Regions from separate parts of the Rhizobium sp. ERR 942 genome, predicted to be linked through region 2. Evidence: riboswitches for the same ligand, from Rfam matches in the RefSeq annotation. Region 2 holds a riboswitch; the other holds the start of a gene.
The links. Region 2 has a riboswitch for thiamine pyrophosphate ahead of thiC (phosphomethylpyrimidine synthase ThiC). Riboswitches for the same ligand answer to the same signal wherever they lie in the genome.
Positions count from the first base shown of each region.

Region 1: it holds a riboswitch for thiamine pyrophosphate, as region 2 does, so the genes downstream of both, thiM (hydroxyethylthiazole kinase) here and thiC (phosphomethylpyrimidine synthase ThiC) in region 2, are expected to answer to the same signal.

Region 1 covers NZ_VIUA01000002.1:109,573-113,784, forward strand. The annotation lists gene yghU (glutathione-dependent disulfide-bond oxidoreductase) at 1-416, opposite strand, end outside; gene FBZ97_RS07465 (DUF1127 domain-containing protein) at 980-1,126, opposite strand; TPP riboswitch at 1,355-1,451, shown strand; gene thiM (hydroxyethylthiazole kinase) at 1,503-2,306, shown strand; gene thiE (thiamine phosphate synthase) at 2,303-2,938, shown strand; gene thiD (bifunctional hydroxymethylpyrimidine kinase/phosphomethylpyrimidine kinase) at 2,935-3,741, shown strand; gene FBZ97_RS07485 (undecaprenyl-diphosphate phosphatase) at 3,891-4,212, opposite strand, start outside.
Region 2 covers NZ_VIUA01000002.1:293,120-297,331, forward strand. The annotation lists gene FBZ97_RS08270 (porin) at 1-803, opposite strand, end outside; gene FBZ97_RS08275 (hypothetical protein) at 1,409-2,152, shown strand; TPP riboswitch at 2,284-2,416, shown strand; gene thiC (phosphomethylpyrimidine synthase ThiC) at 2,508-4,212, shown strand, end outside.

The DNA.
Region 1 (4,212 bases), 180 kb from region 2:
GGCTGCTCGGTAGGCAGGAAGGCGCCGAATTTCTCGGCGAGATACATCAAAATCGAGGCCGATTCGAAAACGCGGACCGGCTTCGGACCGCTGCGGTCGAGCAAAGCCGGGATCTTCGAGTTCGGATTGACATCGACGAAACCGCTGCCGAACTGATCGCCCTCGCCGATCTTGATCAGCCAGGCATCATATTCCGCGCCGCTGTGACCAAGTGCCAGCAGCTCTTCGAGCATAATGGTGACCTTCACGCCATTCGGCGTTCCAAGCGAATAGAGCTGAAGGGGATGACGTCCCACCGGCAGTTCTTTCTCGTGAGTCGGGCCGGCAATCGGGCGATTGATATTGGCGAACTGGCCGCCATTGGCCTTGTTCCAGGTCCAGATTTTCGGCGGCGTATATTCGGCAGAACCGGTCATGGGCATCCTCCTGTTTCGGGGAATCACGTTGGGGTTGGTCTTCGATGTAGCGCGCTACATAGGTCGCACATAGGGGCGACTCTTCATTTTTGCGAGAGGAGAATGCGCACACTTTAATGCGGAAGCGCTCTTGCCGCTTGGGTTGGAGCGCCAGCTTCTCGACCGAGTTAGGTCATTGCCAATCTTCTGGAGGTCCATGAAACGAAAAAGCCTGCCGCGGGAGGAGGAGCGGCAGGCTTTTTACAAGAACCGAACAGCGGATGGGAGGAGGAGTTCCGCTATTCCTGCAGCCGTCCCTGGGAGGAGGATAAGGACGTCTGCGAAGCGAAGGGATGCGGGAGGAGATGCATCGCTTCGATGAGAAGAACATACCAGTCTTTTGCTCAGTTCATAGGCATTTCTTTGCAAGGCAGTTATGCGCCATGCGAAAAGCAGAGAGCTAAATTGATGCAATCTTCAGCAAGCGCGGCGAAAAGGAACGGTGATATTCATAAAGCAAAAGCGCCTGCTCAAGGGGAACAGGCGCTGACATAATTCAGCTTTATTAGGAGCCGGTGCGGCCGTTAGCGAGCGATCGCTGCGCGGGCAACATTGCGGATTTCACCGCGATCGATACCCAGATCATGCAGTTCGCGCGTGGACATACGGCCCAGTTCGGCGACCGTCTGACGATACTTGCGCCAGTTATTGAAAGAGCGTGCTACGTTCATGATGATCCCCTTTCCTTGGGCTTTCGAAGCTGAGCGGCCGTGCTTGGCGCTCCCGTCGCTTCGATGAGAAACATATAGTCGAAGCCCACAGGTTTTTGCAGAGCTAAGGGATCACTCCACCTATGCATCCATTGCATGGGTCGCCGAGAAAGCAGGCAATCTCACGCGCCAGCATGGCTTTTGTGATTTGCTGGTGACAGCGCCGTCTTTGTCTGCGAAAAGAAGAGAGATGAGAGACAGGGGCGTCCGCCATCCGGCGGGCTGAGAAGCACCCTTCGAACCTGAACCAGATCATGCTGGCGGAGGGAGTCGCTCGGGACCTCGTAAAGCACCAGCACGTCGTCCCTGTGCGTCTCGCCCGCCTGAAAGGGGCGATATGCAAGACCAGACAACTGCAGGCAATTTGCTTCGCACCATGCGGGCTAACCCTCCGCTGGTGCAATGCATCACCAATTTCGTCGCCATGAATATCGCGGCCAATGTGATGCTTGCCGCCGGGGCATCGCCGGCAATGGTACATGCCGAAGAGGAGGCCGGCGAGTTTGCCGCTATCTCCGGCGCGCTGACGATCAATATCGGCACGCTCTCGTCCGGCTGGCTTGCGGGCATGCTGAAGGCGGCGCAGTCGGCAAACGAGGCGGGCAAGCCCTGGATCCTCGATCCCGTCGCCCATTATGCGACCACGTTCCGCCGCAAGGCGGTCGCGCAATTGATCGAGCTAAAGCCGGCGATCATTCGCGGCAACGCGTCCGAGATCATCGCGCTTGCCGGCGGCACGAGCCGCGGCCAGGGCGTCGATAGCCGCGACGCGGTCGAACACGCGGAAGATTCCGCCCGGCAATTGGCGGGAAAGCATGGCTGCGTCGTTGCAGTTACCGGCGTTACGGATTTCGTGACCGACGGGCGGAGGGCAAAGCGCATCGCCGGCGGTTCGTCATTCATGCCGCAGGTGACGGCCGTCGGCTGCTCGCTGACCTGCCTCGTCGGCGCCTTTGCCGCAGCAACGCCGGATGATCCATTCGATGCGACCGTTGCGGCGCTCGCGGTCTTTGCCGTCGCCGGCGAACAGGCCGGAGCGGCTGCAGACGGGCCGGGCTCCTTTTCCTGGCGCTTCCTCGACGCCCTCGCCGGCCTTAGCCCGGAAGTGCTGGATCGCAATGCAGGGATATCGGCGGCATGAAAGACTTCGATCTCTCGCTCTATCTCGTCCTCGACCCGGTGCTGTGTGCCAACCTCGGCATGATTGAAACCACCCGTGCAGCCATTGCCGGCGGCGCAACCATCGTACAGCTGCGCGACAAGCATGCACCGACAGCCGCCATGATCGAGACGGGCCGCGCCCTCAAGCAAATCCTGCAGGGAACGAATGTCCGGCTGATCGTCAACGACAATGTCGAGGCTGCCATCGCCATTGGCGCCGATGGCCTCCATATCGGACAGGAGGATATGAATGCCGCCGAAGCACGCCGCCTGATCGGGCCGGACATGATCCTCGGCCTCTCGGTGGAAACGGAAGCTCTCGCTTCCTCCATAGATCCCGGCATCGTCGACTATGCCGGGATCGGCCCGGTCTTTGCCACGCCCACCAAGCCCGATCACAAGCAGCCGATCGGCTTCGACGGGCTTGCCCGCATCGTCAGGCTATGCCCCGTTCCATCGGTCGCGATCGGCGGCCTCAAGGGAGAGCATGCCGCAAGCGTTTACTCGGCCGGAGCCGATGGTCTCGCGGTCGTCTCGGCCATATGCGGCCAACCGGACCCGCAAGCCGCGACAACTGTCATCGCGAACGCCATCAAGGAGGCTCGCCAATGATCCGCAATGTCTTATCCATCGCTGGCTCCGATCCCTCCGGCGGCGCTGGCATTCAAGCCGACCTGAAGGCTTTCTCCGCCCGCGGCGTTTATGGAATGGCAGCGCTGACTGCCTTGACCGCGCAAAACACGCAAGGCGTCTCCGGCGTCCATCCGGTGCCTCCACATTTCGTGGCAGACCAGATCAATGCGATCTTTGCCGACATCCATGTGGATGCCGTCAAGATCGGCATGATCGCCAATGCCGCCATCGCCAGTGCCGTCGCGGACATTCTGGCGCGACATCGCGATGTACCCGTCGTCCTCGACCCGGTCATGATCGCCAAGGGTGGCGCCGCCCTACTGGCTGCCGATGCCGTTGACGTGCTGACCACGCGATTGCTACCGCTGGCGACCGTCATTACACCGAACCTCCCCGAGGCGGCTGCGCTGTTGCATGACGCGGAGGCGAAAAGTCGCGAAGACATGGCGCGCCAGGCGCGTGCGCTTGCAGCGCTCGGGCCTTCAGCTGTACTCGTCAAGGGTGGCCATCTCGAGGGCAACGAAAGTCCAGATGTGCTCGCAAGCACCGGTCGCCTGACCTGGTTCGAAGCCGAGCGCTTGCCGACCAAGAATACCCATGGAACGGGCTGCACGCTCTCCAGCGCTATCGCGGCAGAGATCGCCAAAGGCCTGTCGCTTCCCGAAGCTGTCGCCGTCGGCAAGGCCTATCTCGCCGCCGCGGTTGCTGCCGCAGGCCAGCTTTCTGTCGGCAGCGGCCATGGGCCTGTGCAGCATTTCCATGCGCTGTGGGCGAATCTATAAGGAGGAGAGAAATGACCCTATTACTCAGCGATCAGGTCGTCGTTTCCGCTGTGGGATGCGGCCTCGTCCTCGGATAGGGCATAAGACGAGAAGCACTGCCCTGACGGGCAGCGCCTTTCTTTTATTGACGGTCGAATGGCAAGACCGGTTCAGGCCCAGCCCATAGTCAACACGCCAAAAAGTATGACTGCCCCAAGGCCGATACGGTAGATGACGAAAGGCCAGGTCGAAAAGCGCTCCAGGAAACGCATCAGCCCCCAGATGGTGATGAAGGAGGATATGCTGCCGACGATCAGGCCGACGAGCAGAACCGACCAGGCTTCCATCGGAATATGCGCCTTATGGAGCTCATACAGTTCCTTCAAGCCGGCGAGCGCAATGGCAGGCAAGCCGAGCAGGAATGAGAATCGGGCGGCCTCTTCGCGCTTCAATCCGAGGAAGAGCGCGCCGGTCAGCGTCGAACCCGAGCGT
Region 2 (4,212 bases):
TTGTTCAGCTTGTCGCCGTCCGTGTTCCAGCCGCCCATCAAGAAGGCCGAGAAGGTACCGAAGTCAGCGTCGACGCGAGCCTTGATGGCGCCTTCTTCGACGATGGAGTCATAACCGCCGACGACCTTGAAGCCCCATGCGCCAGACTTGAAGCCGGCACCGGCAACGACGTCAGGAGCGTAGTGGTTGCCCTTGTCGTCAGACCACCAGCTTGAGCCGTAGGAGGCGTCGGAGCCGCTGGAGTTCGAGTCTTCAACCGAGACGACAGCCGTGAAGCCATTGCCGGCATCGTAGGTGTAGGTCAACTGGTTGAGTTCATACGGGCCGTCATAGATCACGTCGTCGTTGATGACGTCGCCGGCATAGCCGATGTAGTAGTTATACTGCGAATCGGCCTTACCGACCAGGAAACCGCCGAGGCTGATGTTGGCGAACAGCAGCTTGGTGGAGGTCGAGTTGCCGTCGTTCCAGTCCCAACGGATGACCGTGTTGGTCTTCAGCGGGCCGTATTCGGTGTCGGTCGCGGTATCGACGCTCAGCTCGGCGCGGGTATGCCAGAGCGTACCGTTCTTGCTGTTCGGGTTGTAGGCATCGTACCATTCGCCTTCGGTACGGACGCGGCCGCCGATCTTGAGGCAGGTTTCCGTGCCCGGAATGAAGAAGTAGCCAGCACCGTATGCGTCGCAGATGCGAACGTATTCCAGCGGCTCCGGCTCAGCGGCGACGATCGCGTCTGCTGCGTGGGCACCGGATACTGCCGCCAGAGCGGCAGCGGAGCCGAGAAGAAGGCTCTTGATGTTCATTTTAAACTCCTGGTTGTATTATGCATTTCTATTTTACCGCGAGCGCAAAACTGGAACACTGCCCTGGGGATCGGCTTGGTCTAAACACGACCGGGCAGCCCGGCAAATACGCACCTGATGTTGGCTTGAGTCCCCTCGAACCTTCATGATTACCCCCGCGGTAAAAGGTTTTGAAATGCCTCTACCGATCCGGCCGATTGCTCGACCGTAAGACAACTTATGTCCTGTATTGGATTTACAAACAGCCCGTATGTTTGTCAATTATATGAAGGGCGCTGGGGCGTTAGTCTTGACCTCTGTTGCTTAAATGCAACTGGCGACCGCAGGCCATGGCGGCACCGGCAGAGATCGCAAAGATGTCCCTGTTCACGAGAACGCCTGCCAGTCAGGGCCGTCACCGCATTTAAGGCCACCGTGATGTCGGCGGTCGATGACGACCATGGCAGCCCAATCTGGTCATGATATGGCCATCGCGAATTCCACGGCATAATGACCGGTCGGCTTGAGCAAAGATCAGCAATAAAATTCAATAATTCGCTACACACAGAAATATTGAATTTTCCTAGATTCCGGCGACTCGCGCCATCGGAGAGGGAAAATCGCGAATGAATGAGAACCGGCTGATCTTCATAGCGACCCCCTGCTTCGGCGGCCTCGTTACCAAGGACTACATGCAGTCCATTTTCTCACTGATGCAGACGGGAGCGCAGGCGGGCATACAGCTGACGCTGGCTCTGCTCGGCAATGACGCCCTGATTACCCGCAGCCGAAACACGCTTGTCTCGTCCTTCCTGAACGATACGACGGCGACCCATATGCTCTTCATCGACGCCGACATCAGCTTCGAGCCCGATCAGGTCATGAGGCTTCTGGAAGCCGATAAGGATGTGGTCGCCGCCATGTATCCGATCAAGGATTATGATTGGGAGACGGCGGCCCGCATCAATTCAGCAGACGGCGAAACACTTGCGGCAGCCGCACTTCACTATGTCGGCACGCCACTTGTCGGCCAGGTTGCAGAGCGTGATGGCGATTTCGTCAGCGCCGTCTATGCAGGTACGGGCATGCTTTTGATCAAGCGCAACGTTATAGAAAGAATGATCGCGGCCTATCCGGAGCTGCGCTACAACGCAATCCACGCCTATCCCAGCACCAAACGCTCACCCAGCACCCAATACGCCCTGTTCGAATGCATGGTCGAGGAGGGAACGGGGATCTATCTCAGCGAGGACTTCGCCTTCTGTCACCGCTGGCGCGCCCTCGGCGGCAAGATCTGGCTCGATACCGCGAGCAAGCTGTCCCATACCGGCCCCCATCGCTTCGTCGGCAATACCACACCACGTTACTAAGGCGCGGCAAGTCCGCACGATGATCTGCGCGATAAAGTTGCAATTCGACGGGCGCGGCAATGGTCAATCTCCCGGAAAATGCGACCGCCGCTGCGGGGTTGACAGAGGACAAGAGTAAGGCATAGCCTTTTGACATTCACCAGGGGGGTCCCGGCAAGGGGCTGAGATACTGCTGAACAATACGGCTCTGCCGGTTGTGGGCGCAGTGACCCGTTGAACCTGATCCAGTTCATACTGGCGTAGGGACGGTGCAAGCGCTCGAGGCTTCGGATTCCCGCCTGGATTCCATGCCGGCGTCTTTTCATCATTCCGGCTGATTGACTGGGTCTCCAACTGCAACTTGGAGCCTCACACCATGAACGTTGCCGCAAAGAACCTCACTCCGACCGTCACCACCGGCCCGCTGCCGGCCTCTCGGAAAATCCATGTCCCCGGGGATATCCATGCCGATATCCGCGTGCCGATGCGCGAAATCAGCGTCCATCCGACATCGGGCGAGCCGCCAGTTATCGTCTACGATTCGTCCGGCCCCTATACTGTCGAAGGCGCGGATATCCGCATCGAAGAGGGCCTGCCGCAGTTGCGCCGCGACTGGGTGCTCGCCCGCGGCGATGTCGAGGCCTATGAGGGCCGCCATGTGCGTCCCGAAGACAACGGTTTCGTCACCGGCGAACGGCTGACACCGGAATTTCCGGCCAAGCGCCAGCCGCTGCGCGCCGAGAATGGCGGGGCCGTCACCCAGCTCGCCTATGCGCGCGCCGGCATCATCACCCCGGAAATGGAATTTATCGCCATCCGCGAGAACCTCGGCCGCAAGGCCAAGACCGAAGCGCTGGTCCGTGACGGCGAGAGCTTCGGCGCGCATATTCCCGATCACGTCACGCCTGAATTCGTTCGCCAGGAGGTCGCAGCCGGCCGCGCTATCATCCCGGCCAACATCAATCACCCCGAAAGCGAGCCGATGATCATCGGCCGGAATTTTCTGGTGAAGATCAACGCCAATATCGGCAATTCCGCAGTCACCTCCTCCATGGCGGAGGAGGTCGAGAAGATGGTCTGGGCAGCGCGCTGGGGTGCCGATACCGTCATGGATCTTTCGACCGGCCGCAACATTCACAATATCCGCGAATGGATCATCCGCAATTCGCCGCTGCCGATCGGCACGGTGCCGCTCTATCAGGCGCTGGAAAAGGTCGGCGGCATCGCGGAGGAACTGACCTGGGAGATCTATCGCGACACGCTGATCGAGCAGGCCGAACAGGGCGTCGACTATTTCACCATCCATGCCGGCGTGCGGCTGCACTACATCCCGCTCACCGTCAACCGCGTCACCGGCATTGTCTCGCGCGGCGGCTCGATCATGGCCAAGTGGTGTCTCCATCACCACAAGGAGAGCTTCCTCTACGAGCATTTCGAGGAAATCTGCGACATCTGCCGCGCCTATGACGTCTCCTTCTCGCTCGGTGACGGCCTGCGACCGGGCTCTATTGCCGATGCCAACGACGCCGCGCAGTTTGCCGAGCTCGAAACGCTCGGCGAACTGACGAAGATCGCCTGGGCAAAAGATTGCCAGGTGATGATCGAAGGCCCTGGCCATGTGCCGATGCACAAGATCAAGGAGAACATGGATAAGCAGCTCGCCGTCTGCGGCGAGGCACCCTTCTACACGCTCGGACCGCTGACGACGGATATCGCCCCAGGATACGATCACATCACCTCGGGCATCGGCGCTGCGATGATCGGCTGGTTCGGCACGGCGATGCTCTGCTACGTCACGCCGAAGGAGCATCTCGGCCTACCCGACCGCAACGACGTCAAGACCGGCGTCATCACCTACAAGATCGCCGCCCACGCCGCCGACCTCGCCAAGGGGCATCCGGCCGCTCAGGTTCGCGACGACGCATTGTCGCGTGCGAGATTCGAGTTCCGCTGGGAGGACCAGTTCAACCTGTCGCTCGATCCGGATACCGCCCGCAGCTTCCACGACGAAACCTTGCCGAAGGAGGCTCACAAGGTCGCGCATTTCTGCTCGATGTGCGGCCCGAAATTCTGCTCGATGC